Regions from separate parts of the Methylobacterium sp. CM6246 genome, predicted to be linked through region 3. Evidence: predicted binding sites of a transcription regulator. Region 3 holds the regulator's gene; each other region holds the start of a gene.
The links. The regulator LexA, encoded in region 3, represses DNA repair genes until DNA is damaged. The targets are predictions, from matches to a motif close to TGTTCNNNNTGTGTTCNG.

Region 1 (7,653 bases), 1.6 Mb from region 3:
GCTCGTGCGCCCCGTCGCCGGCATTCACCACCGCGCAATCGACCTTGCGGGCGAGCAGATGCACCGCACCGGCCGATTCGTGGCGCACCACGATGATGTCCGGCCGCATGGCGTTCAGCGTCGCCGCGGTGTCGATCAGGGTCTCGCCCTTCTTCACCGAGGACGAGGCCACCGACATGTTCATCACGTCGGCGCCGAGTCGCTTGCCGGCGAGTTCGAACGACGACTGAGTCCGGGTGGAGGGCTCGAAGAACAGGTTGATCTGCGTGCGGCCCCGCAGGGTCGTGCGCTTCTTCTCCACCTGCCGCGAGATGTCGACGGCGGCGTCGGCGGCGTCGAGCAGCCCCTCGATGTCGGGGCGGGTCAGGCCCTCGATGCCGAGGAGATGCCGGTGCGGGAAGGCCGGGGGCGCGGGGCTCGTCATGATGAGACCGGGGTGTAGGTCCGGCCGGTCGTTCCGGCAAGGCGGACGAGCGCCTGCGGCCCTTTTCATGGCCTGTGCCGGCGGCCTTTTTTCACCGGTTGGTAACTTCGGCGCCCGCGCCACGTATCAGCCGGATCGCGCGGCATTCGCGCCGCCATCGCCTCGCGAGACGCACGCTTGAGAACCGATACTCTGGACGCCGCCCCGGCGCTCGAAGCCCCGGAGACCGTCGACGCCTCCGGGCGGCGCTGGTTCTACCGGCACCCCGCGGTGATCCGGGTGGCGCATTGGGTCAACGCGGGGGTGCTGCTGGTGCTGCTGATGAGCGGCCTGCAGATCTTCAACGCCCACCCGGCGCTGTACTGGGGGGCGGTCTCGACCTTCGACGATCCGGCCCTGGCGATCACCAGCGAGCAGGGACGCGACGGCACGAATCGCGGTGTGGTGACGGTCGGATCGCACAGCTTCGACACGACCGGGGTGCTCGGCCTGTCCCGGGAGGGCGGCACCGCGGTGGACCGGGCCTTCCCGGCCTGGGCGACCCTTCCGGCCGATCAGGACCTCGCCACCGGGCGGCGCTGGCATTTCCTGTTCGCGTGGCTCCTGGTGATCAACGGCGCGGTCTATCTGCTCTACGGGCTGTTCAGCGGCCAGCTCCGCCGCCGCCTGATCCCGGACGGCGACCAGATCCGCGACTTCGCCGGCTCCGTGAAGGAGCACCTGCTCTTACGCTTCCCCGAAGGTGAGGAGGCCAAGCGCTACAACGTGATCCAGAAGCTGACCTACCTCGTCGTGGTGCTGGGCCTCCTGCCCGCCATGGTGCTGGCGGGGCTCGCCATGTCGCCCGGCGTCGACGCCGCTTGGCCCTGGCTGCCGGAGCTGTTCGGCGGCCGGCAATCGGCGCGCAGCATCCACTTCATCGCCGCCGGGCTGCTGGTGCTGTTCGTCGTCGTCCACGTGCTCCTCGTTCTGGTCTCCGGCCTCGTCAACAACATGCGCGGCATGCTCACCGGCTGGTTCAGCCTCGGCCGTCCCGAGAAGGAGACCGCGCGATGATCCTGCACCGCCGCAAGCTGCTCACCGCCGGCGCCGGATTGGCGGGGACCGCCCTGCTCGGCGGCTGCGACCGCTTCGCCGGGACCGAGACCGGGCGCCGCACCCTCAAGGTCGGCGAGGATGCCAACCTGTTCGTTCAGCGGCTGCTGATGTCCCCCGCCACCCTGGCCCGGGAATATCCGGCCGCGATGATTTCGCCGTGGTTCAAGCCGAACGGCACCATCGACCCGCCGGACAGGGATTTTCGCGCCCTGGCGGCCAAGAAATTCGCCGACTTCAAGCTGACGGTCGACGGGCTGGTGCAGACGCCGCTGTCGCTCAGCCTTGCGGACCTGCGCGGGTTGCCGGCGCGCACTCAGATCACCCGCCACGATTGCGTCGAGGGCTGGAGCTGCATCGGCCAATGGTCGGGCGTGCCGCTGGCCGAGCTGCTCACCCGGGCCGGTCTGAAGCCGCAGTCGCGCTACGCCGTGTTCCATTGCGCCGACACGCTGGAATATGCCGGCGGCGGCCTCGAGGGCGGCGACGGTGCCTCCCTGTGGCGCCCCGAGCATCCGGGCTCGGTCCGCGACGGCATGATCCAACTTGCCGCCGCCGAGGATTGGGGCGGTGCCCCGCCCAAGGCCGACAAAGGCACGGACGACAAAGGCACGGACGATTGGGGCCAGGGCGCGCCGGAGCCGGAGGCGCCCGAGGATAAGCGGACCCCGATCCGCTACTACGAGAGCATCGACCTGTTCGACGCCGTCAACCCGCAGACGATCCTCGCCTACGACCTCAACGGCAAGCCGCTGGCGGTCTCGAACGGCGCCCCCCTGCGCCTGCGCGTCGAGCGCCAGCTCGGCTATAAGCAGGCCAAGTACGTGATGCGGGTCGAGCTGGTGGACTCGCTGGCGGGCTTCGGCCAGGGCAGCGGCGGCTACTGGGAGGATCGCGGCTACGAGTGGTACGCGGGGATCTGAACAGGTCGAGCCCGCCCCGCCGTCAGTGCGCGCGCGGCGGGGCAACCCGGTCTGGCGCGCGATTCCCGCGTGTAGCGCTGGGCAGGTCGCTTAGCTGGGCGCGTCGCTTGGCTGGGCAGGTCGCTTGGCTGGGCGTCCCACGACGGCATGAGGCAAGCCGGCCAGGTCGACGGTGATTGCCGGCGATCCGCAATCCTGTCGGATTCGCGCCCCGCGCATGACAGCCCCGGCGAGCCGTTCGGCGACCGTTGCCATTTGACAACCCGTGCCCCGTAACCCACTTGTCCCCGGCGCGCGGCCCCGGCCCGACGGCGGGCACTTGTCCCACGCGAATTTCGAACAGAATTCGTCCGTCGCGCCCAGGCCCCGTCGAGGGGCAGAGGTCTGAATGAAAGTCGTCGTCGTCGAGTCGCCGGCCAAAGCCAAGACGATCAATAAGTATCTTGGCCGCGACTATGAGGTGATCGCCTCCTTCGGGCACATCCGCGACCTGCCGGCCAAGGACGGCTCGGTCGATCCCGAGCAGGATTTCCACATGGTCTGGGAACTCGCGGACCGCGGCGCCAGCCGCGTCAGCGAGATCGCCAAGGCCTGCAAGGGCGCGGACAAGCTGATCCTGGCGACCGACCCGGATCGCGAGGGCGAGGCGATCTCCTGGCACGTCCTGGAGGCGCTGAACGCCCGAAAGGCGCTCAAGGGAATCCCGGTCGAGCGCGTCACCTTCAACGCCATCACCAAGGCCTCGGTCGAGGCGGCGATGCGCAAGCCGCGGGAGATCGACCAGGCGCTGGTGGACGCCTACCTGGCGCGCCGGGCGCTTGATTACCTCGTCGGCTTCAACCTCTCGCCGGTGCTGTGGCGCAAGCTCCCCGGCGCCCGCTCGGCCGGCCGCGTGCAGTCCGTGGCTCTGCGGCTCGTGGTCGAGCGCGAGATGGAGATCGAGAGCTTCAAGCCGCGCGAGTATTGGTCGATCGTCGCGACCCTGACCACCAAGGACGGCGCGACCTTCGAGGCCCGCCTGGTCGGGGCCGACGGCAAGCGGATCCAGCGGCTCGACGTCGGCACCGGCGCGGACGCCGCCGCATTCAAGCGCGACCTCGAGCTCGCGAGCTTCCAGGTTGCGAGCGTCGAGGCGAAGCCCGCCAAGCGCCACCCGCAGCCGCCCTTCACCACCTCGACGTTGCAGCAGGAAGCATCGCGAAAGCTCGGGATGGCGCCGGCGCAGACCATGCGGGTCGCGCAGCGCCTCTACGAGGGCGTGGACGTCGGCGGCGAGACGGTCGGCATCATCACCTACATGCGGACCGACGGCGTCGACATGGCGCCGGAGGCGATCCAGGACACCCGCAAGGTCATCGGCACCGAGTTCGGCGACCGCTACGTGCCGGACGTCCCGCGCAAGTACAGCGTCAAGGCCAAGAACGCGCAGGAGGCCCACGAGGCCGTGCGCCCGACCGACATGAGCCGCCTGCCCAAGATGGTGGCCCGCCACCTCGAGCCGGAGCAGGCCAAGCTCTACGACCTGATCTGGACCCGCACGATGGCGAGCCAGATGGAATCGGCTGAGCTGGAGCGCACCACCGTGGAGGTGGCGGCGAGCGTCGGCCCGCGCCGGATCGACCTGCGCGCCACCGGCCAGGTCGTGAAGTTCGACGGCTTCCTGGCCCTCTACCAGGAGGGCAAGGACGACGAGGAGGACGAGGAGAGCAAGCGCCTGCCGCCGATGAAGGCCGGCGACCCGCTCACCCGTGAGCGTATCACCTCGACCCAGCACTTCACCGAGCCGCCGCCGCGCTATTCCGAGGCGAGCCTGGTCAAGCGCATGGAGGAGCTCGGCATCGGCCGGCCGTCCACGTACGCCGCCGTTCTCCAGACCCTGCGGGATCGCGAATACGTCAAGATCGAAAAGAAGCGGCTGCAGCCGGAGGACAAGGGACGCCTCGTCACCGGCTTCCTGGAGAGCTTCTTCCGGCGCTATGTCGAGTACGATTTCACGGCCGACCTCGAAGGCCAGCTCGACCGGGTCTCCAACGCCGAGATCGACTGGCGGGCGGTGCTGCGCGACTTCTGGAAGGACTTCTCCGCGGCGATCGGGGAGACCAAGGAGCTGCGCGTCACCGACGTGCTGGAGGCGCTCAACGGCCTTCTCGGTCCGCATATCTTCCCCGACAGAGGCGACGGCGCGAACCCGCGAACCTGCACGGTCTGCGGCACCGGCCAGCTCTCTTTGAAGCTCGGCAAGTTCGGCGCCTTCATCGGCTGCTCGAACTATCCGGAGTGCAAGTACACCCGTCAGCTCTCGGCCTCGGGGATCGACGGCGACGGCGACGGCTCCTCGGGCGAGGGTGGCCAGCCGGGCGTCCGGGTGCTGGGCGACGATCCGGTGACCGGGATGCCGGTGACGATCCGGGACGGGCGTTTCGGGCCGTTCGTGCAGCTCGGCGAAGCCTCCACCGAGAAGGACGCCGCGAAGCCGAAGCGCTCGTCGCTGCCCAAGGGGCTCTCGCCGTCCGAGGTCGGCCTCGACAAGGCCCTGGCGCTGCTGGCGCTGCCCCGCGAGGTGGCGCGCCACCCCGAGACCGGCGAACCGATCCTGGCCAATCTCGGCCGGTTCGGTCCCTACGTGCAGCACGGGAAGATGTACGCCAACCTCGGCAAGGACGACGACGTGCTGGAGATCGGCGCCAACCGCGCCATCGACCTGATCGTCGCCAAGGAGCAGGGCGGCGGCCGCGGCCGCGCTGCCGCCGATCCGGGCCGCCCGCTCGGCAAGGACGAGACGAGTGGGCGGGACCTCGTGGTCAAGGCCGGCAAGTACGGCCCCTACGTCACCGATGGCGAAGTCAACGCGACGCTGCCGAAGACGATGAATTCCGAGGCGCTGACCCTCGATGAGGGGATCGCGCTGGTGAACGCCAAGCGGGCGTCGGGCGGCGGCAAGCCGGCCAAGCGCAGCTCGGCCCGGAAGGCGCCGGCGCGCGCGGCGACGGGCGAGAAGAAGCCGGCGGTGAAGAAGACGGCCGCGAAGAAGCCAGCGGCCAAGAAGACGACGGCGAAGAAATCCGGGGCCGGCTGAGCGCCGGACCCGCTAACCGCGAAGAAAGCGTCGCGGTTCGTCGCGTTCAGGCCAGGTAGGTGATCGTGGCTGCCAACGCGGTCGCGACGGTCGCCAACGCGATGGTCAGGCCGTTCACGAAGATGCGGGCCTGCGGAACGACCGAGGGCGCATCGTCCTCGCACCCGAATACGGTGCCGGCGGCTCGCTCAAAGCGGATCAGGGTGAGGCGGCGGGCCTCGATAGCGGCGTTGCTCATCGACGGCGGCTCCCGGACCACGGTCAAGTTCTTTTCCGACAGAACGCGGTCGGAGCCACCCGGTTCCGATCCGAGCGGCGGCGGAGAAACCGTTAACCCACGATTGTGCAACGTGGCGATGACGGCGCCTTCGCGCCGCGCCGGCCGCGCCCCTCGCTCGCGGCGGCGCAGCATGCGATGATGGGTCGGTTCGGCGACGCACCGGACCCTCTAGATGTTTCTGTTTTGTTCCGCTATCATGCGGGGATGAAGGCGCATGCTGCACGATCCCAGGTCCGATCGCCAAAGGCCCGTCTGCCCGACGCCGAGCCGGCCGACGCGCCGTGCGCGCGGAGGCCGCGCGTGAGCGATCCGGCGCGCGACCTGTTCGGGCCTGGCGGCAAGCCCCCTGCCCCGCGTCCGGCGGAGCCGCGGCGGCGGTTGGTGGAATCGGCCTCGGTCCCGGCCATCGCGGCGGCCGAGCCGGAGGCCGGCTACACGGCTTCCGACATCGAGGTGCTGGAGGGCCTGGAGCCGGTCCGGCGCCGGCCCGGCATGTATATCGGCGGCACCGACGAGCGGGCGCTGCACCACCTCTTCGCCGAGGTGATCGACAATTCCATGGACGAGGCGGTGGCCGGCCATGCCAGCTTCATCGAGGTCGAGCTGGAGGAATCCGGCTCCCTGGTGATCACCGATAACGGCCGCGGCATCCCGGTGGACCCGCACCCGAAATTCCCCGGCAAGTCGGCCCTCGAAGTCATCATGACGACGCTGCATGCGGGCGGTAAGTTCGACTCGAAGGTCTACGAGACCTCCGGCGGCCTGCACGGCGTCGGCATCTCGGTGGTGAACGCCCTGTCCGACCTCCTCGAAGTCGAAGTCGCCCGCAACCAGACCCTCTACCGCCAGACCTTTTCGCGCGGCCACGCGCAGGGGGCCCTCGAACTCGTCGGACGAGTCCAGAACCGGCGCGGCACCCGGGTGCGGTTCCACCCCGATGCCGAGATCTTCGGCTCCCTGAAGTTCGACCCGCGCCGCCTGTTCAAGATGGCGCGCTCCAAGGCCTACCTGTTCGGCGGCGTCGAGATCCGCTGGCGCTGCGCCCCCGCCCTGCTCGAAGGGCTGGAGGGCGTACCGGCCGAGGCGGTGCACCGGTTCCCGGACGGGTTGCGCGACTACCTGGCCCGGGACATCGAGGGCAAGGACCTGGTCACCGACGCGATGTTCACCGGCAAGGTGACCAAGCCCGGCTCCCACGGCTCGCTCGAATGGGCGGTGGCCTGGATGGTCGCCGAGGACGGCTTCTCGCATTCCTACTGCAACACCATCCCGACGCCGGAGGGCGGCACCCACGAGGCCGGCCTGCGGGTCGCGCTGCTGCGGGGCCTGCGCGAGCACGCCGAGCGCGTGAACCAGGCCAAGCGCATGACGGCCGTGACCACCGACGACGTCATGGCGACCTGCGCGTCGATGATGTCGGTGTTCATCCGCGAGCCGGAATTCCAGGGCCAGACCAAGGACAAGCTGGCCACCGTCGAGGCGCAGCGGATCGTCGAGACGGCGGTGCGGGACGCCTTCGACCATTGGCTGGCGGCCTCCCCGGCCCAGGCCAACAAGCTGCTGGACTGGGTGATCGACCGGGCCGAGGAGCGGTTGCGCCGGCGCCAGGAGAAGGAGGTCGCCCGCAAGAGCGCGACCCGCAAGCTGCGCCTGCCCGGCAAGCTGGCCGATTGCTCGGCCGCCGGAACGGCCAACTCCGAGATCTTCATCGTCGAGGGCGATTCCGCCGGCGGCTCGGCCAAGCAGGCCCGGGACCGGACGACCCAGGCGATCCTGCCCCTGCGCGGCAAGATCCTCAACGTCGCCTCGGCCTCCCGGGACAAGCTCGGGGCCAACCAGCTGATCTCGGACCTCA
Region 2 (7,653 bases), 2.8 Mb from region 3:
CACGGCGGGCCCGCGAGGACCCGCCGCCATCAACTTCTGGGTTAGAGATTCGTTTCCTCGAACGCCTTCACCCATTCGGCGCAGATCCCGGAGCGGACGATGTCGTCGCGGGTGAACTCCACCACCGGGATCGGCATCATCCGGCTCTTGATCAGGTGCATCACCGTGCGCAGCCCCGAGGTCTCGCGCAGGTCGGTCTGGGAGACGTCGCCGTTGATGATGACCTGGCAGTCGTCGCCGATCCGGGTCAGGAACATCTTGATCTCGGCGGTGGTGGTGTTCTGCGCCTCGTCCAGGATTACCAGGCAGTTCTTGAAGGTGCGGCCGCGCATCACCTCGAACGGCACGATCTCGATGTCGCCGGTCTTGAGCGCGATCTCGAAGGCGGCTTGGCCCATGCGCTCCTTCATGGCCTCGGTGAGCGGGGCGACCCAGGGGGCGATCTTCTCCTCCAGGGTGCCGGGGAAGAAGCCGAGCGAGCGGCCTGAGGGCACGTTCGGGCGGGTGATCACGACCTTGGAGATGCGGCGCTGGCGGAGCTGGTCGGCGGCGCGGGTCCCGGCGATGTAGGTCTTGCCGGTGCCGGCGGGCCCGAGGACGATCACCTGCGGGGCGCTGGCCAGGGCGTCGAGATATTCGGCCTGGCGGTCGGTGAGCGGTTGGATCGGGCTGAGGTTGCGTTCTTCGTCGAAGCGGGTGCGGTGAATACGGGGCGTGCGGTCTTCAACCAGTTCAAGTCGTGTGCGGCGTCGCTTCATGGATCAACACTCCAACGGGACTTGCCAACCTGGATCTGTCGATGAACTGCCGTTTACCTTGGTGCTCCCGGAGTTACACTATTCCGAAACTAATTCCGGCGCCATGCCGAAGGTTCCGCCCCGTGCTATTCGCCTGTGGAGAGCGTCACGCCGCCTCGCCCGGGGTCGAATACGCTGTGCAAGCGTCGCACCAACGCGATTCGCACGGGACGTTTGCGCGGCCGGTGTGACCAGGGGGTGACGGTCGGTGCCGCGCCGCCGGAACTGCCGGGACGCTGGCAAGATGGCATCAGGTCGAGGGCCCGGGACACGGGCGGGCGCGGCCATCCGGCACGACCGCGCTTCATCCGGCCAGCACGGGCGAAGCCGGCCGACCCTGTGGCCCGCGAACGCCCGGGCCCGGTCGGCGGGGCTAGCTCGATCCAGCCTGGATGAAGCTGTCGAGGACCATCTTCCGGCCGGCCTTGTCGAAGTCGACGGTGAGCTTGTTGCCGTCCACGCCCGCGATGGTCCCGGGGCCGAACTTCATGTGGAAGACCCGCTGGCCGTCCTGGAACGCCGATGGCGTACCGCTCGACTTGGCGATCAATTCGCCCTCGATCTGGCGCGGGCCGCCCGACCGTCCGCCGGGCGCGGTGCCGAAGCCGGACCGGCTCCCGGCGCCGGTGTTGGCCTGGGCGCGCTGCCAGCCGGGCGTGCCGTAGCTCGATCCGAACGGCGTCGGGTTGCGGTCGAACCGCGAGGCGCCGGCCGAGAAATGCGCGGGCGCCTCGACCACATCGACGGCCGATTCCGGCAATTCGTCGATGAACCGGGACGGGATGGTCGAGGACCACAGGCCGTGGATCCGCCGGTTGACTGCAAACGACAGCTTCGCCCGCTTGCGCGCCCGGGTGAGACCGACATGGGCGAGGCGGCGCTCTTCCTCCAGGCCGGCCCGGCCGCTCTCGTCGAGCGCCCGCTGGTTGGGGAACAGGCCGTCCTCCCAGCCGGGCAGGAACACGGTGTCGAATTCCAGGCCCTTGGCGGCGTGGAGCGTCATCAGCGAGACCCGCTCGGCGCCCTCGGCCTCGGAGGCCTCCATCACCAGGGAGACGTGCTCCAGGAAGGCCGCCATGTCGGGGAACTCCTCCATCGAGCGGACGAATTCCTTCAGGTTCTCCAGGCGGCCGGCGGCGTCGGCGGAGCGATCCTTCTGCCACATCTCGGTGTAGCCGGATTCCTCCAGGATGGTCTGGGCGACCTCGCTGTGCGGCTGGGTCTCGACCAGCCGGGCCCACCGCGAGAAACTCTCGGTGAGCGCCCGCAGGGTGGCGCGGACCCGGGGCTTCAGCTCGTCGGTCTCGCACAGGCGCTGGGCGGCGATCAGCAGCGGCAGGCGGTTGGCCCGGCCGAAGGTGTGGAGCTGCTGCAGGGTGGCGTCGCCCAGGCCGCGCTTGGGCGTGTTCACGATCCGCTCGAAGGCGAGGTCGTCGCTGACGTTCATGGTGACGCGCAGGTAGGCCAGCGCGTCGCGGATCTCGGCCCGCTCGTAGAAGCGCGGACCGCCAATCACCCGGTAGGGCAGCCCGAGCTGGACGAACCGGTCCTCGATCTCGCGCATCTGCGCCGAGATCCGCACCAGCACGGCGATCTCCGACAGGGGGTGCTGCTTGGATTGCAGGGATTCGATCGCTTCGGCGAGCTGGCGGGCCTCCTCCTCGGAATCCCAGGCGCCGGTCACGGTGACGCGCTCGCCCGGCTCGTCCTCGGTGCGCAGGGTCTTGCCCAGCCGGCTCTCGTTCTTGGCGATCAGGCCCGAGGCGGCGGCCAGGATGTGCCCGGTGGAGCGGTAGTTGCGCTCCAGCCGCACCACCACGGCACCCGGGAAATCGTGTTCGAACCGCAGGATGTTGTCGACCTCGGCGCCGCGCCAGCCGTAGATCGACTGGTCGTCGTCGCCCACGCAGGCGATGTTCTTGCGGGTCTGCGCGAGCAGCCTGAGCCACAGGTACTGGGCGACGTTGGTGTCCTGATACTCGTCGACCAGAATGTAGCGGAACCGGTCCTGGTAGGTGGCCAGGACGTCCGGGTTCTCGCGCCAGAGCTTGAGGCAGAGCAGCAGAAGATCGCCGAAATCGACGGCGTTCAGCGTGGCGAGCCGGGCCTGGTAGGCGGTGTAGAGCGTGCCGCCCTTGCCGAACGCGAAGGACGCGGCCTCGCCCGGGGGTACCTGCTCGGGCGAGAGCCCGCGGTTCTTCCAGCCGTCGATGGTGTGGGCCAGGGCGCGTGCCGGCCAGCGCTTCTCGTCGATGTTCTGGTCGGCGATCACCTGCTTCATCAGGCGCAGCTGGTCGTCGGTGCCCAGGATCGTGAAGTCCGACTTCAGCCCGACCAGCTCGGCATGCCGGCGCAGGATCTTGGTGCCGATGGCGTGGAAGGTGCCGAGCCAGGGCATGCCCTCGCCGGCGGGGCCGATCAGCGCGCCGATCCGGAGCTTCATCTCCCGGGCGGCTTTGTTGGTGAAGGTCACCGACAGGATGTCGAACGGGCGGGCGCGGCCGGTGGCGATCAGGTGGGCGATCCGGGTGGTCAGCACCCGGGTCTTGCCGGTGCCGGCCCCGGCCAGCACCAGCACCGGGCCTTCCGTCGCCTCGACGGCGCGGCGCTGCTCGGGGTTGAGCCCTTCGAGATAGGCGGCGGCGTCCCGCCGGAGGGCGCCCATGGCGCGGGCGGCGATGGAGGTCGGAGCGCCGTCCCCGGCGGGCTGCGCGTGCGGGCCATTCTGCATTCCGCTTCCCTGGACCAAATCGCGAACGGCGTCGAGGCCATTCGGTCCGGAGCCGCTGCAGCTCCGAGGGGGGATCGCCCGTGCGGCGCGCGGCCGGCAGCGCCTCTGGCGCCGTCCGGGACTTATCGTGCTATGGCCGGTGACAGGTTGCCCAGGGGGGCACGCGACGGCGGGGCATCGCGATGGTGCCGGCCCGCGCGGAAAAGAGTGCGGAACGGGTAGCGTGCGTGATCTTCTGACCGCGCTGGCGGGCGCCGTCATCCTGGTTCTCGTCGCGGCTCTGGCCGTTCCGCCCGTCATCGATTGGCAGGCCCAGCGCGCGCTCGTCGACCGGGGCCTGACGCGGTCCCTCGGGGTGCCGGCCCGGACCGACGGCCGGATCGAGGTTCGGCTCCTGCCCTCGCCGCGGCTGCGGATCGACCGCCTGCATCTCGGGGCCGATCCGGCCCGCCCGACCCTCGACGCCCGCTTCGTCAAGGCCGAGATCGCCCTGACGCCGCTGCTGAAGGGCGAGTTCCGCTTCACCGAGACGCGAATTGGACGGGCCGAGATCAAGCTCCCGGTGGTGGCCAGCGAGGCCCTGCGGATCCCGCCCGATCTCGGCGAGGCCCTGCGCGCCCGCGACTTCGCCATCGAGGACCTGCACGTCCAGCAATTCCTGGTGACCACCCAGGTGCCGGCCACCGGCCGGACCGACCAGCTCTACGTCCAGGACCTGCACCTGCAGACCCCCGCGCTCATCGGGCCGTGGCGGGTCGAGGGCACCAGCGGCGGCGTCCCGTTCCGGGCGGTGAGCGGGACCCCCGGGGCGGACGGGCGGCTCGCCGTGAAGATCGCCGGCGGCGGCGACGCGCATCCCCGCTTCGAGGCCGACGCCCGGCTGGGCCTCGTCCCCACCGAGTCCGACGGGACGGTCATCGAGTCCGAAGGCTCGGCCCGCCTGGTGGTCGGCCCGCCGACCCAGGCGGCCGGCCCCTACCTGCCGTTCTCGCTCGGGGGCAGCTTCAAGGCCCGGGGCACCCAGGTCCGGTTCGAGGGCGTCGAGCTGGCGATCGATCCGGGCGGCCGGGCGCTGCGCCTGGGCGGCACCGGACGGCTCGACCTGCGCCAATGGCGCGCCGGCCTGACCCTGGAGGCCCGCCGGCTCGACCTCGACGCCTTCCTGACCTCCCCGGAGGGCCAGAACCTGATCGGCCGCGGGCTGCCGGGCGCCGGGGCCGGGTTGCCGGCCATGCTCGACCTCGACCTGTCGGTGGGCAGCGCGGTCCTGGGCGGCGAGGAATGGTCGAACCTCGCGCTCGCCGGCACCGTCGAGCGCGCGGGCGGCCTGCTGCTGCGCCGCCTGACCGCGACCGGACCCGGCGACGCGACCCTGACCGTCAGCGGCCAGGTCGAGGCGGCGCCGCTGCGCCTCACCGGTCCCGTGGCGCTGGTCGCGGCCGATTCCGACCCGCTCGGGCGCTACCTGCGCCGGCTCGGCGTCGAGGGCCCCCTGACCGCGCTCCTCGACGGGCGCAGGGTCGAGGCCGCGGCGGACCTCGCGGCGGCCGCCTCCAGCCTGTCCGTGCGCAACCTGCGCCTCGCGCTGGGGGCGGCCCGCGTCACCGGCAACGCCCGCTACACCGCCGCGGAAGCCGGCGCGCGCGGGCGGTTCGACGCCCAGATCCGCGCCAGCGGCATCGACATCGCCGCCCTGCCGCCGCTCGGGACGACGCTCGGCAGCCTGCGCGACCACGACCTCGCCCTGACGCTGGAGGCCAAGGACGTGCGCTACGGGCCGGCCGGCTCCGGCAACGGCACGATCGCGGCCAGCATCCAGTCGGACGGGTCGAGCCTGGTGGTCGACAGCCTCGACGTGACGGACCTCGCGGGCGCCAGCGCCAAGCTGTCCGGCCGTATCGGCGCGGACGGGACCGGCCGCGTCTCCGGCCGCCTGAAGGCCCCCGTGGCGGCCCCGCTGCTCGGCCTGCTCGAACGGGTCTGGGTCGGCGAGATCCGCCTGCTGCCCGCGTTCCTGCGCGAGGCACCCCTCGACCTCGCCGTGACCCTCGATCGGGAGGGCGGCGCGTCCGACGCCCTGCGCAGCCAGATCAAGGGCAGCGCCGGCGGCGGCACCCTCGACCTGACGCTGGCGAGCCGCGGCACGCGGATCGAGGGCGGAACCGCGACCCTCGCGGCCCCCCGGGCGGGACTCTGGTTCGGGCGCACCGACATCCCCGGATTGCAGCAGCCGGCCGAGCTGCACTTGAGCGCCGAGCGGCCGGACGCCGACACCCTGGCGCTGGCCGTCAACGGCACGCTCGCCGGCTTGAAGCTCGCCACCGCCCGGCCGATCCTGGTGGGGTCCGACGCCCTGCCGGGGGCCGGCGAGATCCGGGCCGCCACCGCCGACCTCGCCCCGTTCCTGACCCTGGCCGGGGCCGCGCGCCTGGCGCCGGGCGTGTGGCCGGCCGACCTGACGTTCGTCCTCGCCAAGGACGGCAGCGACATCGCCGCCGACACCACCGGGACGGTCGCGGGCGCGGCCCTGGGCGGCCGGCTGCAGCGGGCCCCGGGCGGGGCGCTGCGCGGCCGGCTCAGCCTCGACCGCCTGTCGGTGCCGCAGCTGACGACGGCGCTGCTGCTGCCACCGGATCCGGCCAAGGCCGACCGCTTCGGCCCGGTCCCGCAGGCGCTCGCCCCCCTCGCGCTCGAGGCCCGTGTCGCGACCCTCGACCTCGGCCGCGGCCTCGCCGCCACGGAGGCCGGCCTGGCCCTCGGCCTTGCGGACGGCGTCCTGACCCTGCGCAACCTGACGGGCAAGCTCGCCGGTGGGCGGATCGCGGGCTCGGCCACGCTCACCCGTCGGGGCGCGGAGGCGTCGGTCACCGGCGAGGGCGCCCTCGACGACGTGGCCCTCTCCGCCCTGGCCGGCGGTCCGATCGGCGGACGCCTGACCGCGTCCGCGCGCTTCGTCACCACGGCCGAGACCGCCCCGGGCCTCGCCGACAACCTGTCCGGCAGCGGCAGCCTCACCCTCAAGGACCTGAGCGTTCCGGGGGCCGACCCGGCGTCGCTCGGCCGCGCGCTCGCCCGGGCGGTGGAGATCGACGATCCCCTGCGCGAAGGCCGGCTCCAGGCCCTGGTGGCCGAGGAACTCGCGAAGGCCGGCGCCCAGGCGAAGGCGCCGGCGCGCAGCCCGGCCACCCTCGTGGGCGGGGTCCTGCGGGCCGGCCCCCTCGACCTCGATTTCGGGGCCGCCCGCTGGTCCGGCACCCTCGGCTACGACCTGCGCGGCGGCCGGCTCGACGCCCGCGGGCTCCTGTCCGGCGGCCCGGTCCCCCGCGGCTGGAATGCCGGCCCCCCGGCCGTCCAGCTCGGCTTCACCGGGTCCCTCGCGGCCCCCGAGCGCGTGCTCGACGTCGGCGCCCTGTCGAACGGGCTCGCCGCCTTCGTGCTCCAGCGCGAGCTGGACACGATCGAGCTGACCGAGGCCGACCAGGTCGAGCGCCAGCGCCGCCGGGCCCGGATCGAGATGGACCGCGCCCGCGCCGCCGCCCTCAAGGCCGCTGCCGACAAGGCCGCGGCCGAGGACGCCGCCCGGCGCGCGCGGGTGCAGAGCGAGGGCGAGGCGGCCCCCGGCGGGACGGAGGGGACGCAGCCGCCCGGCCGGCCGTGAGGCCAGGCTCGACCCCCTGATCGCGGCGTCGGCTCAGATCGCCTGTTCGGCCTTCGCCGGGGTGATGGGGACCGCGCAATGCGAAGGGTCGACAACCGACGCTCGGGGCCCATCGCGATCTCCGCAACGGATGGCTACGCGACGGTTCGCTTCGGGATGGCGCTGCCTGGAAGCGGACGTCGTGTGTTGCCTCGCTCACGACACGAGGCAGACGTATCCGGACCGAGCCCCGGCTCCGGCACACTCGAGCGAACGGACGAGCCTGCTCCCGTAGCCTGAGGCGAGGCGCGGTTACCTGACTCGACTGTGACCGTTTGCCCTCGCAACGATCGGGGCGCCGCGCGATTGGCAGGGTCGCGCAGCTACGTTTCCGGGCGCACCTTTCATCCCCGTACGAACGAGAGATTTATGACGCCTCAATTCTGGCTGTGGCTGGGCTTTGCCGGAATGGCAGCCGGAGCCGCCGC
Region 3 (7,653 bases):
GCGCCCCAGCAGGGCCGCCGAAGGTGCCAACAGGTCGAGGAACAGGTCGTCGACGGAATATCCCTTGGCCGTCAGGGCGGTGAAGGCGTCCATGAGGGCCGTGACGTCGTGCCCGAGGATCAGGTCCGTGAAGCCCGCGACCGTTTCCGCTTCCAGCTTCGGCAGGACGTCCGACCGGACCTCCCTCTCGCCGCGATCGACCAGCATCATCCGCGGGATGATGTCCGTCTGAACGATGCGGCCAAGCGCTAGGGTTCGGTGCCGTGCCTCGTCGACGGATCTTCGTCGTGCATAATCCTCCCGGGCATACGCCGCTTCGGCGATCCCCTCCGTGATCAGATCGGCCCACTCTCGGTGGGTTGATCCCTGATCCAGCATTGCCTCCTCCCCATGGTCCGGGGTTGGCATCCCCGTTTGTTATTGACCGTCGTCGGCGAGTACGGGGCGTAGGAGAGACGCAAATGCGCGCGTTGTAAAGGAGACGACTCTCCTACCGCGCTCGCCCGATATCAGCAGTTTACGGCGGGCAGAGAAGTACAGCCGTCAGGCGGGAGATACAGGTCTTCGAACGTCCGCCCCTCGTCGACCGCAGCCTCGGGCGGACCGACTGCTCCCCAGCCGTTACGGACGGCACCAAACGTCGGATCCCGTCTCGGCGCATGAAGACGCAGACCCATCGACCGCCACGCTGCCTCTTGACAATGTTCCTATTTTGTGCTCATTAGCCGTCACCTGTCCTTCGGCGGTGTGGGGGTGACTCCACGGCGCTCCTCGGGGGTCCGTCCGGTGGCTGACCGGCGGGCTCGGGGGATGGGGCGATGCCCGCGTCGGTGGCTCTCAGCCGCCATCGCCCCGGGCGGCGTGCCGATGCAGGGCGTGTCTCGGATGCGGGCGTGAAGATCGGGCGGTAGTCTGCCCGGCGGGGTGCGGAAATGCCCCCGCGGCGACCCGGATCTGGGCGTGACCCTCAGAAACCTGCGGACCCGCCCACTACGAGGCGGATGTCGGGTGGAAGGCCACGGCGGTGATGCGGGTTCCGGGGGCGTCTCGGCTGCGATTGCGGCTTGGGCGCCATGGGCAGTGACCGCTAACACGGAGTCGCGGGGATCGGGGCGTCGCACAGACATCGCGACGAGACAGACGGCACCGGCCGGGGACCATGCCCGGCCGATGCCGCGGGTCGCCGCGGGGATTGGATCCCGCGCGTAACTTGGCCGACACCTGGGTTCCCGCGGCGTCCCGCGTCCAGCGTGCTGAATCTTCTTGGGCCATGCCCCCGGCGCACCAGGCGCGCGGGGACGATGAGGCCTGTCGGGCGGTCGCGTGGCCGGCGCGCCCGCAAAACCGGACCGGGGCCCACCCGTGCGGCATCCTGTCTGGTCGATTCCAGAATCAAAGTGAGACTGGGCTGAACCCAATCTTCTGATTGGCCGTTGAGCGTTCGGCACTGCGACCGCGCAGGCCCAGCCGATTGCCGGAGGTCACGAACGCCGGGCATGAAAGAGTCGATTCGATGGAACAGCCCGACGCTTGGCATCTGACGGACCGGCTCGATGCCGAACACGGCAAGGGCGATCCGTTCGCCGCCGCGGTCCGTGCCACGCGGATGGCGATGATCGTGACCAATCCGCGCCTGCCCGACAACCCGATCGTCTTCGCCAACGACGCGTTCCTGCGGATGAGCGGCTATGACCGCCAGGATGTGCTCGGCCGCAACTGCCGCTTCCTCCAGGGGCCCGACACCGACCGGGGCGCCGTGGCGCTGATCCGGGAGGCCGTGGCGGCCCAGCGCGACATCGCGATCGACGTCCTGAACTATCGCAAGGACGGGGCGCCGTTCTGGAACGCCCTGTATCTCAGCCCCGTCGCCAACGAGGCCGGCGAGGTGCTGTTCTTCTTCGCCTCGCAGCTCGACGTCACCGATCGCGTCGACGCGCACCTGCAGGTGCAGAAGGAGAAGGACCATTTCGAGGCCGAGGTCGCCCGCCGGACCCGCGACCTCACCGAGGCCCTGGCCACGCAGACCATGCTGGTCCACGAGGTCGATCATCGGGTCAAGAACAACCTCCAGATGATCGCGGCCCTCCTGGCCATGCAGACGCGGGCGATCACCGATCCCGCCGCCCGCGCCGCGATGGAATCCATGCTGACCCGGGTGGAGGCCCTCGGCACGGTCCACCGCAGGCTCTACCAGTCCAACAACGTCGAGCGGTTCGACGTGGCCGAGTTCGCCCGCGACCTCGCCACCGACCTGATCCGCGGTTCCGGGACCGACCGGATCCGCCTGCACCTGGATCTGGAAACCGTGGAGATCCCGGTGACAAAGGCCCCGCCGGTGGCGCTGATGATGAACGAGCTGATCACCAACGCCCTCAAGCACGCCTTCCCGGACCACCGCGCCGGCCGGCTCTCCGTGACGGTGGCGCCGGACGACCGCCACTTCACCATCAAGATCGCCGACGACGGCGTCGGCATGCCCGTGCAGGTCATGGAGCAGCGCTCGTTCGGCAAGCGGCTGATCGGCACCCTCTGCCGCCAGCTCAATGCCAGCATCGCCTGGCAGGCGAACGACCCGGGCACGATCGTCAACGTTCGCCTGCCCCGCGAATTGGCTACCGGTCCGGAGGCCAGATGAGCGAGCCGATGCGGATCCTCGTCGTCGAGGACGAGGCCCTGATCCTGATGCAGATCGAGATGATGCTGGAGGAGGCCGGCTATCGCGTCGTGGGCACCGCCATGACGGCGGCAGAGGCGATCGCCCTCGTCCACGAAACCCGGCCCGAACTGGTGCTGATCGACCTGCGCCTCGGCGATGATTCCTCGGGCGTGGACGTGGCGCACGCGGTGCGCGCCATCGGCGGCATCACGGCCGCCTTCATGACCGCCAACGCCCGGGCCCTCTCGGACGATCTGGAGGGCGCCACGGCGGTGATCGCCAAGCCGTTCACCGGAGCGGTCCTGGAGGAATCCCTGGCCTACCTCGAGGATTGCGTCCGCCGGCCGCCGCCGGCCGAGCTGGTGCCGACCGGGATGCGCCTCGCCCCGGCCCTGCTCAAGAGCTTCGCCCAGATGCGGCAGTGAACGCCGCCCTCGACACCTCCGGCCCGGCGCGTAGAGTGCCGGCCATGTCAAGCTTCCGCGTCGCCCGCCCGCTCCTGGCCACATTCCTCGCGGCCCTGGCCGGCCTGCCCCTCGCCGCCCGGGCGGAGCCGTGTGACGACCTCGCCCAGCAGATCGCCGGGGCGATCGGCGGCAAGGTCGGCAAGCGCGCCGGGCCGAGCATCGACATCCGCCTGGCCGGTCCGATCAAGTTCGACGTGACCTGCCGGGCCGAGCCGATCGTGCAGGCGACCTCCGCGGAGCCCGCTCCCTCGGCGGCCTTCTTCCGCGACCTCGCGGCGGCCTCGGAGATCCTGGTCGGCGAGCCGGCCGCGCGGGTCGAGCCGATCATCGCCGACGCCTACCGGACCGCCCTGTCGGACCGCCGCAAGTCGTTCATCCAGCAGAACGGCTGGTCCGCCTCCTGCTACACCGATCCCGGCAGCAGCGCGATGCGCACCCTGTGCTCGGTGGGGCGCATCCCGCCGCGCTGATCAATACTCGATCACGTCCTCAAGCGCGTAATGCTTCACGGTCTTCCGGTTGGCGATCAGCTCGTCCACGGTCGGCTCGCCCTTGAGGGCCCGGGCGATGGCGAGCTTCGTCGCCTCGTAGTTGGTGCGGTACAGGTCCTTGCGGTCGAGGTTGTCGTCCTCCGCGCAGCGCGGGTCGAGCCAGATCATGATGATCATGCACAGCTCGTCGAGACCGTCCTTGGGCAGCACGCCCTCGATGATGCAATCCACGATCGCGTCGCCGGTGGCGGCCTGGACGACGCCGCCGAGCAGCTCGACATACTCGGCCGTGTGGATCGTCGCCTTGGTGGTCATCATCGTGGCGGGGCGCACGAGCTGGTTGAGGTCGCGCACCACGAACATCCGGGTGTGGCCCTGGACCTGCCCCATCATCGACGCGAAGGCCTGACCCACCGGTCCCCGTACCGAGCCGATCAGCACCTCGGGCATGGCGTCGGTGTACTGCCCGTCGGCGGCCAGGACGGTGGCCTCGCCGGTGCGGAACCAGATCTCTTGCATGTTTCGCGACTCCCCGTGTCAGGTCGCCCGGGGGAGACATCATCGAGGCGCCGGCGTCAATCGCTCCGGAGCAGGCCGACCCCGTCGAGGGCGCCGACCCCGGCGATCGCCACGGTCGGGCCGGCGCTCTTGAGGAACTCGGATCCGCGGGGCAGGGAAGTCGGGTGCGGCGCGACGCGGGAACAGTCCCGGGCCAGGGCCGTTCCGGCCGGAGCCTGCGGCGTTGTCTCGGGTCCGGCAGCCGGGAGGGATGTCATGACGGAGAGCACGGATCGGGGGGGCGGCTGGAGCCTCCAGGCGAGCGCCATGCCGGACGGGGTACGGCTCGAACTCGCCCTCGCCGACCTCGGCGGCGGCCCGGTCACCGCGGCGATCGTGCTGGACCGGGCGGAGGCCCGAGCCTTCGCCCGCGCCCTGCTGGCGGCGGCCGGCGATGCGGCCGAGCGCACCTTCCCCAAGCCGGGCGCCTGACCGGGCGGTCTCGGGGCCGGCGCGGGCGGCTCAGATCATTGTTGGATGAAGCCCGGATTGCGGCCCGGCAGGCGCGGCACCACCGTGCCCCGCTTCTCGATCGGCGCGTCGCAGGCGTAGGTGAATTCGCTCTTCTGCGGATCGAACACCGTCTCGCCGGTGATCCGGCAATCCTCCCGCACGGTCTCGTCGAGATAGGCGCGGGCGGCGGTGCGGAAGCGCTTCACCCGGGTCGCGGCCGGATCGGGATCGATCCGCACCTCGCTGAGATTGCAGCCGGTGTACTCGCGCAGGGCGTTCGAGACGACGAGCATCCGGCGCACCTGCCGGTTGTCGTAGACCTCGTAGGGCTCCTTGCAGCCGATGGTGACCACCTGCGGGGTGAGCGCCACGTAGTTGCGCGAGATATACGAGAACCCGGTGGTGCAGCCGGCCAGCGCCAAGCCGACGGCCCCGGCACCGATGGGCAGAAGAGCCGCGCGTCGCATCCTCGTCATCCCAAGCCCAATTCCAGCCCAGTCTCGAAGCCGCCGGGACGATCCGCCTGCCCCGCCGACCGGGGCAAGCACCTCGGCGCATTGAAACGGCGCCGCTTGCCCAGTCAATTCGTTTGTCGCCCGAGATGCCGTTCCAGGCGTCCGCGACCGGTCATCGCTCGACTCGGCGGTGGACGGCGCGCGTGACAGGCTTTGTTGCTGCGCCAGGACGGCGGAACGATCCGACCGGGTGGCGGCGCCGTCAGTCCTCGAAGACGTCCCCGACCAGCCGACGCACGAACTGGAACGCCTCCGTCGCCCCCGCGGCGACGCGTTGCTCCCCGGCCTCCCGGAGTTCGACCCGGTCGAGGGCGGCCGTGAAAAGCCGCCAATGCAACCCGCGTCCTTCGGGATGTCCGGCAAGATGGCGCGCACCGTGGGTTTCCGACAGGCCGAGCGCCCGGGCCTCCTTGAGCAGGATGGCCGCCCCGAGATTCGAGCCCTCGGCGACGTAGAGCCAGCCCAATCCCTGCGCCGGTTCGATCGTCCCGGGATGTTCCTCGGACGCGCCGTCAGGGACGGGCGCTCCGACATCGCGCAGATCCTGCTGGATCAAGGGCAGTCGGCGCCTGCCGTCGAGATCGGGCAGGACATGGGCGAACGCGCCATCGCGATAGACTCGATCGACGACCGCATGGAACCTGTACTGGATCTGGAGGAACAGCGCGTAGCGCTCCAGGCTCGCGAACGGCTTTGCCGCCATGATGCGCCGATCAAGCTGATCATGGGCGGCCGCGGTCGCCACTCTCAGGCGCTTCACGCGGCTGCAGGTCTCGGCGATGTCGGATGATGCGGCGTCCATGCGATCTATGTCTGTCGTCCGGGCAAGGTGCCGTGGGCAGACGTGAGCGGCCCGCCGCGCCACTCTGACCGTCCCAGCCTATGGACCATTGCGGCGATTCGGGTCACCGAGGCTGGCCCGGGTTCGTGCCGATCCGGCCAGACCGGTTCTGCCATGGCGGAGCGACCGCGTCACGGCACACAACGGCCGCATCCGCACATCGCCGATCGATCAAGCTCGGCCGATCACGCTTGCGGAACACTTGCGGAACGTTTAACGTGTTCGTGATTTGTTTCCGCGACCGCATCGAAGCGGTCCTCCAAGCCGCGAGTCCCCCGTCGATGCTCACGCGCAAGCAGCTGGACCTCCTGCGTTTCATCCAGAGCCGCATGCAGGAATGTGGCGTCCCGCCCTCGTTCGACGAGATGAAGGACGCCCTCGATCTGAAGTCCAAATCGGGCATCCACCGGCTGATCACGGCCCTCGAGGAGCGCGGCTTCCTGCGCCGCTTGCCGAACCGGGCGCGCGCCATCGAGGTGATCCGCATCCCCGAGAGCCTGTCCCAGGCGGCTGCTCCACCCGCGGAGCCCCGCCGCTTCACCCCGAGCGTGGTCGAGGGCGGGAAGTCCAAGCTGCCGGCGCAGCCGGCGACCGCCCGGATGATCGACGACGGCGGCCGCGCCATCTCGATCCCCGTGATGGGCCGGATCGCGGCCGGTACGCCGGTCTCGGCGATCCAGAACCAGAGCCACGCCATCACCATGTCGCCGGACTTCCTGGCCGGCGGCGAGCATTACGCCCTCGAGGTCCGCGGCGACTCGATGGTCGATGCCGGCATCCTGGACGGTGACCTCGTGGTGATCCGCAAGCAGGATACGGCCAATACCGGCGACATCATCGTGGCGCTGATCGACGACGAGGAGGCGACGCTCAAGCGGCTCCGCCGCCGGGGCTCCTCGATCGCCCTGGAGGCCGCCAACCCGGCCTACGAGACCCGCGTGCTCGGGCCCGACCGGGTCCAGATCCAGGGCCGGCTCGTCAGCCTCGTCCGCCGCTACTGAAGGGGTTCGGCCGGCGCGTCGCCGGGCGCGGCCTCGGAACCGGCGACGTCGGCCTCGGCCGGGATCGGCTCGGAGGGCGTTACCACTTTCGGTTGTGGGACAGGCGACGGCCGCGAAGCCGGTGATGCCCGCCAAGGCACGGTACGGCCCGTGTCGCGGGTATAGCGTGCCGTGAAGCCATTCCGGTCGGCCCGGAGCGCGACGGCGCCTCGTTCGGCGAGCACCCGGCGGTCGATCACCAGCGGCCCCGTGCAGGTGGGCGGCGCCGCGAGCCGCGAGATCAGCAGGGCCGCCCGGGCGCAGTCCTCCGTGAAGGCGCGCCGGTCGCGGACCAGGGCGACGGCGCGGCCGTCCGGCAGGCTTGCGGTGCAGCCGAGCCGGTCGCACCGTCCGACAGCCGACGAAGCCTGGATCACCGCCTTCGCCGATCGCCCGTCGCCATCCGCTTTCAGCCACTGCTCCATCACGAAGGCCGAAGGATTGCCGAGGGCCCACAGGACTCCGTCCGGTCCACGCACGGCCGCACCACCGCCCTGCCGGTCGACGTACAGGTCGAATCGCTCCGGAACGACGGCGAGGCCGAGCCCGAGCAGTGCGGGCGGCAGGGCCAGCCAGCGCAGCCGCGATACCGGCAGCGTCGCCAGCAGCAGCCCTGCCGCCAGCAGCATCAG
Region 4 (7,653 bases), on a different contig from region 3:
GGCCGGCGAGTGGATCACCGCCACCGGCATCTGGCACACGGATCGCCAGCACGGCGTGCAGTTCAAGGCCGACACCCTCAAGGTCACGCCGCCCACCGGGGTCGAGGGCATCGAGAAATACCTCGCCTCCGGCCACATGCGCGGCATCGGTCCGGCCATGGCCAAGCGCATCGTCGCGGCGTTCGGCGAAGGCACGTTTGAGATCATCGAGGCCGAGCCGCAGCGGCTGCCCGAGGTCGCCGGCATCGGCCCGAAGCGCGCCGCCCGCATCATCGCCGGATGGGCCGAACAGAAGGCGGTGCGCGAGATCATGCTGTTCCTGCACGCCCACGGCGTCGGCACAGCGCGGGCGGTGCGGATCTTCAAGACCTACGGGCACGACGCCATCGCGGTCATGACCGAGGACCCCTACCGGCTGGCCAAGGACATCCGCGGCATCGGCTTCAAGACCGCCGACGCCATCGCCATGAAACTCGGGCTGACCCCGGAGGCACCGCAGCGGCTGCGCGCGGGCATCTCGTTTGCCCTGCAGACGGCGACCGACGGCGGACACTGCGCGCTCCCTGTGGTGGAACTGATCAAGCTCGCGGGCGACCTCCTCGGCGTCGAGCCGGCACTGATCCGCTCGGCGTTGCTCGACGTGCTGGAGACCGGCGAGGTCGTGCAGGACATCCTCGGCGAAAAGGCGTGCATCTTCCTGGCTGGGCTGCACGCCGCCGAGCGGATGATCGCCGAGCGGCTGCTCCGCCGAACGAAGGGCACACCGCCCTGGCCCGAGATCGACCTCGCCCGGGCTCTGCCCTGGGTCCAGGACAAGACCGGCAAGACGCTCTCACCCTCGCAAGGGGAAGCCGTGCGGCGGGTGCTCGGCGCCAAGCTCGCGGTGATCACCGGCGGTCCGGGCGTGGGCAAGACCTCGACGCTCGACACGATCCTGCGCATTCTGCGGGCGAAGAGCGTGCAGGTGCTGCTTGCCGCCCCGACCGGCCGGGCGGCCAAGCGCATGACCGAGCAGACCGGGCTCGAGGCCAAGACGATCCACCGCCTGCTGGAGATCGACCCGAAGCACGGCGGTTTCTCGCGCAACGAGGACAACCCGCTCGCCTGCGACCTGCTGGTGATCGACGAGACCTCGATGGTCGACGTGCCGCTGATGAACGCCCTGACCAAGGCGGTGCCGGAGCACGCGGCGCTGCTCCTCGTCGGCGATGTTGACCAGTTGCCCTCGGTCGGGCCCGGGCAGGTCTTGGCGGACATCATCGCCTCGGGAGCTATCCCGGTGGCGCGGCTGACCGAAGTGTTCCGGCAGGCGGCCGAGAGCCGGATCGTCGTGAATGCGCACCGGATCAACGCCGGCAAGATGCCCGAGCCAGCTGCTCGGGGCGCGGACAGCGACTTCCACCTGATCGAGATCGACGAGCCCGAGCCGGCGGTGGAGACGCTGATCGAGGTGGTGACCAGACGCATCCCGGCGCGCTTCGGCCTCGATCCGGTGCGCGACGTGCAAGTGCTCACCCCGATGCAGCGCGGCGTGCTCGGCGCGCGCAACCTCAACCACGAACTCCAGGCGGTGCTGAACCCGAACCCCGCCATCTCGGTGGAGCGGTTCGGCTGGCGCTTCTCACCCGGCGACCGGGTGATGGAGAGCCAGAACGACTACGACCGGGAGGTGTTCAACGGCGATCTCGGAACCGTCGCCCGCATCGACGAGGACGAGGGTGCGGTGATCGTCGATTTCGACGGCCGCGAGGTGGTCTACCCGTACGGCGAACTCGACACGCTGGTGCCGGCCTACGCCACGACCATCCACAAGTCGCAGGGCTCGGAGTACCCGGCGGTGGTGATCCCATTGGCCATGCAGCACTGGACGATGCTGGCGAGGAACCTCCTGTACACGGGGGTCACTCGCGGAAAGCGGTTGGTCGTGCTGCTCGGGCAGCGCAAAGCACTGGGCATCGCGGTCCGCGGCGGCAATACCAAGCCCCGCTGGACCAAGTTGCGCGCGTGGCTGGGTCATGCTGATCCCGTAGAAGCATCCTGACGATGAGGACGCGATTACGGACATCGCCTTCGTCGTACAGAAGCACGCTGCGCGCCGGCTGCACTACGATTTCCGGCTCGAGCTCGACGGCGTACTCAAAAGTTGGGCGTTGGCGCGTGGCCCGAGTCTCGTGGCGGGCGAGCGTCGGCTGGCCGTGCCGGTGGAGGACCATCGACTGGATTATGCCGGGTTCGAGGGAGTCATCCCGGCGGGCTCGTACGGGGCGGGCGCTGTGCTGATCTGGGACCGCGGCATCTGGAAACCGGACGGCGACGCCGTGGCCGGTCTCGCCGCGGGCTCACTTCGATTCCAGCTGCACGGCAAGAAACTCACGGGCGCGTGGCGCCTGGTGCGGATGAAGACCAAGCGGGAGGAGCAACGCGCGACATGGCTGCTGATAAAGAGCCGGGATGCTGCCGCTCGGCCGCGCGGGGCGTCCGACATCCTGGTCGAGCAGCCGCTTTCTGTGATCTCGACCCGCGCCATCGAAGAGATTTCCGCCGTGGATGACGGATTGAGGTCCCGGGAATGACCGGAGCCCCACGTTTGCGAACGCCGTAGGCGAACATCCGAACTTCACGGCGCGGCATGCGATGGCAACCTGCTGCCGCAACTGTTTGGCTGAGTGGCACGCCGTACCCGTGGGGCGGGGATTACCGCGGCCGAGCAGGCACATACGAGCGCATGCTGGCTGCCCTGCTTAGAATGCTCAGGGCGCGTGACGCCGCCACGAGACCGGCGATGAACCATTACGAACTTCGCGAGCCATCCAAGGCTTCACGATCGAGAGCTTAAATCTCAACGCTCACGCCCGCCGCTTTAGGCTCGGCGCCGTATCGGGGCCTTTCTCGGCATCTCGACTACCCTGCCCCGCCGCTTTTCCCGTTCGGCAGGTTTGTTGCCTTTCGCTCCTCCGGAGCTTGGCTCTGGCGTCTGCTGCCGCGGCTGAGAGGTGTGTGCGTCGAGGAAGCGACGACATGCGTCGAAGTTCGTCTCGATCTCCGGCGGACAAGTGATGCCTCGCTGCTCCGCCAGACCGTGTGCATAGCTCAGCATCGCCGCGCTCGGAACACGCTGGTGTCCGGGCTGGCTGACGCCGTCGTTTTGAGGCGCGCGCGGCCCGGCATGGGTGTCCAGAAAGGCCCGGCAGACGCTGATGTTGCTCTTGCAGCCGCGCGGCAGCTTCACGCCCTTTCGCTCGGCCAAGCTCACCGCGAACGACAGCATGGCCGAGGTCGGTGGCCGATTGTCGCCCTGACCGTGTGGGATCAGGCTGGGATCGAGGCTGACCACCGGTGAGTTCGAGATCGCGGCGATCAGCTCATCGAGACGCGCCCGCGTGCGATGTTGAAAGGCATCGGCGCGCTGGATGGCCTCAGCGCGCGTTTTGGCACGACCGATTTCTGCCAACTCCGCCTCGAACATCGCTCGCCCCACCGGATCACCGTAGGCCGGGAACACGCGTCGCACCGCCGTGATGAATGCCAGCCCCACCTCGGTGACTTCGATGGCTGGATCCTTGCCGTTGGACAGCGTGATGTAGCGGCTCTTCAGGAGTTTGGGCAGGATCGTATCGCGCGTGGCGGCCGTGCCGAGCCCCTTGGGCTCGTTCGGGTTGACCGGGTTCTCCAGGGCGCGTTTGACCACTGGATCATCCACTTGATCAATCAGTCGGCCCATCACCACCGGGAGCTCGCCTCGGGTGATCCGCCGCGGCGGCTCGGTCATCGCGGAAGCGACGTCAGCAGTTCCAGCCGATGCGCCCTCACCGTCGTTTACAACCGGCAGGCGGGCGGACATGGCCTCCGCCTCGCGCCTGGCCTTGCCGGGCACGGCGTCCGCTTCGAGTTCCGTCTCGCTCCCGTAGACCGCACGCCACCCGGGCGCACGTATGACGTTGCCGGAGACGACAAACCGTTTTGGGCCAATCGGCGTCCGTACCTCGGCAGTCACGCTGGTGCGGGCATCGATTCCGTCAGGGAGATGAGCGGTCAGGTAGGTCTTCGCGACGAGCTCCCACAACCGGAATTGATCGGCTGAGAGGCGGCTGCGCTCAGGAACCTTGCGCAAGGGCACGATCGCGTGATGCTCCCCTGGATCCTTGACGTAGTGCCCTTTGATGCCACGGCGGATCACAGGCACATGATCCCGCGCGATGAGGCTACGCAGGTCGGTCAGCACGGTGGCGATCGCGGCGATCACCGTTGCAGCATCAGCCGCCTGCCCCTCCGGCAGGTACTCGGACTCCGTGCGCGGGTAGCTGAGGTAGCCCTGATCGTACAGATCCTGGGCGATGCCCGCTGTATGTTGGGGATCCCAGCCGAACCGCTTGGCGCAGCGCCGGGCGAGGGTGTCCTTCGAGAAGAGCCGGGGCGGTGCGCGTCGCACATCCTTGTGCTCGACCGTCAGGGCCCCCGACCACGTCGCGGCGGCTGTCCGGATCGTCTCGGCGATCTCCGCGTCGAAGATCCGCTCTTTGGGTGCGTGCCACAGGGTCAGCTCAGCACCGGACTGGGTCCCCAGGTGCAAAGCGACCTTGAAGAAGTCCTGCGGCACGAAGGAGCGGATACGCTCCTCCAGGTCGGTCAGGATAGCGAGGGTGGGCGTCTGCACGCCGCCGAAGCGCCAGGGCTCCCGGAAAGCAGGCGGGCGTAGACGCAGCGAGATGGCCCGTGTGCCGTTCAGGCCGAGGTGGTAGTCCTCATACTGCCTGCAGAGCGCTTCGAGATAGGCGGCGTAGTCGCGCTCGCCCGAGCTTGGTTCCTTGGCCAGGGCAGCGAAGGCGCGGCGGATCGAGACGTCGTCGAGCGCGCCGAGCTTGAGCCGGTCGACCCGCCCACGCCAGCCGAGGTGCTCCAGCACCTCCCAGGCGATCATCGAGCCCTCGCGTCCGGGATCGGTGGCGATGATCACACGCTCGACGCCGCTCAGCGCCTGCCGGATGGCAGCAATCTTCGGTTCGTGCGACTGGCCGGACCGGTTGGTGCCGTAGCTGACCGGGATGGTGGCGAGCACGATCGGGAGGATATCGAAGCGCCAGGGCTTCCATTCGGGCCGGATGCTACCTGGTTCCTCGGCAGACAGCAGGTGCCCCTCCGCCGCCACGCAGACCGTGTTCGGCGAATGGAAAAAGCGCTGCAACTGCCGCATCGCAGAGGGCTTTTCAAAGAAGAACAGCGTGCGGCCGGAGCTCGGGGGTGACATGTCGCTGACCGCTAGGGCTCTTGCTACGCTTGGCCGATAGTTCACATTTTGTTCTAAAGCGGCTTCGCATGCAACTGGCGCGAAGGGGTGCGAAGGACCGCGGCTGATGCTGAACGCGAACTGCTGTCCGAGGGCATGGGCGGTGACGTCTGCTTTAGAGGATCAACGAGAGAGCTTCGAACGACCGCTTCGGGGGAATTACGCGGCGAAGCGGAGTGGGCACGTCCAAACAGATCCGCCGACCGTGCCATCGGCATCGCAGCCCTCTCCGTTTGTAAGAAGCCGCCAGCTCAGGAGGTTGCGAGAAGACCCGCGAGGATAGCCAATCCGACAACCACCCAGGTCACGTAGTCGCCGATCAAGCCGCTGTGAACCTGTTCCAAGAGCCGGGTCGGCGCCAATTGCGTGGCGCGGACCGGCCTCGAGAACCAGCGGGGCAGTTTATGGCGGCCGAGCGCAAAGGCCGCGATCACGAGTGCTAGGGCGAGGCTGAGCCAGGGCAGCCACTCGGGTCCGTGCCCCAAGCTGCCACCCTGGTGCATGAAGGCCGGTGTCGCTTTGGCGGCGAGGCGCGCGACCCCAGCCTCCGGTGCCACGATGTTCAGGGCTAGCAGGACCAGACAGGGCGCCAACATCAGCCAGAGCGGGCGGTTGGCCTTCTCTCGCTCGGCCTCGCTTGGCGCCTGCGCTTCATTGCCGGGATCCGGCCCAAGTCCAAGAAAGATCCGGCCGGCGGCGCGCAGGACCGCTGCACCGGTGAGCCCCGCCCCGACGACGGTCGCCGCGACTGCGAAGGGGTGGCCGCCGTCGAGGAGGGCGCCCTGGAGCACGCGGGTGCCCTGGTCGAGGAGGCCGAGTGGCAGGCCGCACAGCAGAAGGCCGCCGAGCGCCATCGCGATGCCCGCGGGCCCGATCCCGCGGCCGAGGCCGCGCAGGGCGATCTCGTCGATCCCGGCGCGAGTGGCGAGCAGGATGCCCGCCACCATGAACAGCGCGCCCTTCACCAGCCCGTGGCCGACGAGGTAGAGAAGCAGGCCGCCGGTGCCGCCCTGCGACAGCGTTCCGATGCCGAGCAGCATGATGCCGGCATGGCTTATCGTCGAGAAGGCAAGCAGGCGCTTGAGGTGGCGCTGGAGCACAGCCATCCAGCCGCCCACCAGCGCGGTCGCGCTGCCGGCGCCGATCATGAACAGCGAGACCGCCCCGCGGACCTGATCGGAGCCGGAGAACACCACCGCGGTCAGCTTGGCGAGCCCGAACAGTCCGAGCGAGACCATGGCGCCGGAGAAGATCACCGAGACCGGGCTCGGGGCCACCGCGTGGGCGTCGGCGAGCCAGAACTGAAACGGGACCACGGCGGCCTTGATCATCAGCGCGGTGGCGACCAGGCAGAAGGCGCCAGCTGTCACCGGATCGCGCCCTGCATGGGCGACCGCGCGGGCCAGTTCCTCGAAGTCGAGCGTGCCCGCACGCGCGTAGATCAGCCCGATGCCGCCGAGCATCAGGAAGCCCGCGAGGCTATTGGTGACGGTGAAGTTCAGGGCGCCGGCCAGCGCCGATTCGTCGAGATGATAGGCGGTCAGCGCGAAGGCCGCGACGCTCATCACCTCGAACCAGACGAACAGATTGAACAGGTCTCGGGTGAAGACGAATCCGACCATGGCCGCCAGGAACAGCAGCATCAGGATCTGAAAGTGGCCGTGGGTCTCCTCGAAGAAGCCCCAGGCGAAGACGAAGCTCGCGGCAAACAGCGTCCCAATGAACGCCGCGACCCAGCCGCTCGCGGCATCGACCGAGAAGCCGATGCCGAGCGGCATGCCCGCCCGCGGCGTCCAGCCGCCGAACCAGTAGACCAGCGGTGCGTCCGCCGCCCGCACGGCGATCAGGCCGCAGAGGGTTGCAACCGCGAGCGCCGTCAGGCTCGCGAGGATGTCGGGCCAACGACCGGGCATGAGGTGGGCCGTCGCGAGCAGGGCCGCGCACATCGCCAGCGGCAGCGCCACCGGAAGGGGCGGCAGCACCGCGCTCGGGATCCAGCCGAGCGAGAACCAATCCGGCATCAGAGCTGCGCCTCCGCGCCAGGTTCCTGACGCGCGCCGACGCGTCCGCCGCCGGCATTCTTCCGCATCGGTCGGAGCCGCTCCGGGTCGAGTGTGCCGCTACGCTTGTACACCTGCAGCGTCAGGACCAGCAGCAGAGCGGTCAATGTCGCGCCGACGACGATGTCGGTGAGCACGAGCGCTTGCATCACCGGGTCGACGGCGGGTGTGCCGGGCGGGTGGTCGTAGAAGATCGGAGCGATGGCGTCCCAGCGGTAGCCGATGCCGAGAAGCAGCACGTAGGTGGCCGATTGGCAGACCGAGAGGCAGCCGATCAGATGGATGTAGTTCCGGCTGGTGCTGATCCCG

Region 1: the regulator LexA is predicted to act here: its motif matches at 5,972-5,989, upstream of parE (DNA topoisomerase IV subunit B).
Region 2: the regulator LexA is predicted to act here: its motif matches at 3,539-3,556, upstream of ACYQPG_RS00855 (ATP-dependent helicase).
Region 4: the regulator LexA is predicted to act here: its motif matches at 5,284-5,301, upstream of ACYQPG_RS31550 (type IA DNA topoisomerase).

The regions. Positions count from the first base shown of each region.
Region 1 covers NZ_JBTXKY010000001.1:4,533,355-4,541,007, forward strand. The annotation lists gene ACYQPG_RS22000 (aspartate carbamoyltransferase catalytic subunit) at 1-424, opposite strand, end outside; gene ACYQPG_RS22005 (cytochrome b/b6 domain-containing protein) at 617-1,480, shown strand; gene ACYQPG_RS22010 (molybdopterin-dependent oxidoreductase) at 1,477-2,442, shown strand; gene topA (type I DNA topoisomerase) at 2,831-5,518, shown strand; gene ACYQPG_RS22020 (hypothetical protein) at 5,565-5,930, opposite strand; gene parE (DNA topoisomerase IV subunit B) at 6,099-7,653, shown strand, end outside.
Region 2 covers NZ_JBTXKY010000001.1:169,240-176,892, reverse strand. The annotation lists gene ACYQPG_RS00860 (PhoH family protein) at 42-758, opposite strand; gene ACYQPG_RS00855 (ATP-dependent helicase) at 1,171-3,528, opposite strand; gene ACYQPG_RS00850 (AsmA protein) at 3,752-7,186, shown strand; gene ACYQPG_RS00845 (bacteriorhodopsin) at 7,595-7,653, shown strand, end outside.
Region 3 covers NZ_JBTXKY010000001.1:2,943,460-2,951,112, reverse strand. The annotation lists gene ACYQPG_RS14525 (cobalamin B12-binding domain-containing protein) at 1-210, opposite strand, end outside; gene ACYQPG_RS14520 (histidine kinase dimerization/phosphoacceptor domain -containing protein) at 1,514-2,635, shown strand; gene ACYQPG_RS14515 (response regulator) at 2,632-3,081, shown strand; gene ACYQPG_RS14510 (hypothetical protein) at 3,126-3,593, shown strand; gene fae (formaldehyde-activating enzyme) at 3,594-4,133, opposite strand; gene ACYQPG_RS14500 (hypothetical protein) at 4,190-4,390, opposite strand; gene ACYQPG_RS14495 (hypothetical protein) at 4,389-4,604, shown strand; gene ACYQPG_RS14490 (hypothetical protein) at 4,640-5,092, opposite strand; gene ACYQPG_RS14485 (biliverdin-producing heme oxygenase) at 5,343-5,942, opposite strand; gene lexA (transcriptional repressor LexA) at 6,263-6,982, shown strand; gene ACYQPG_RS14475 (ComEC/Rec2 family competence protein) at 6,976-7,653, opposite strand, start outside.
Region 4 covers NZ_JBTXKY010000003.1:268,803-276,455, forward strand. The annotation lists gene recD2 (SF1B family DNA helicase RecD2) at 1-2,041, shown strand, start outside; gene ACYQPG_RS31540 (DNA polymerase ligase N-terminal domain-containing protein) at 2,064-2,573, shown strand; partial or broken gene ACYQPG_RS31545 (DUF4186 family protein) at 2,614-2,745, shown strand; gene ACYQPG_RS31550 (type IA DNA topoisomerase) at 2,861-5,245, opposite strand; gene ACYQPG_RS31555 (complex I subunit 5 family protein) at 5,536-7,305, opposite strand; gene ACYQPG_RS31560 (sodium:proton antiporter) at 7,305-7,653, opposite strand, start outside.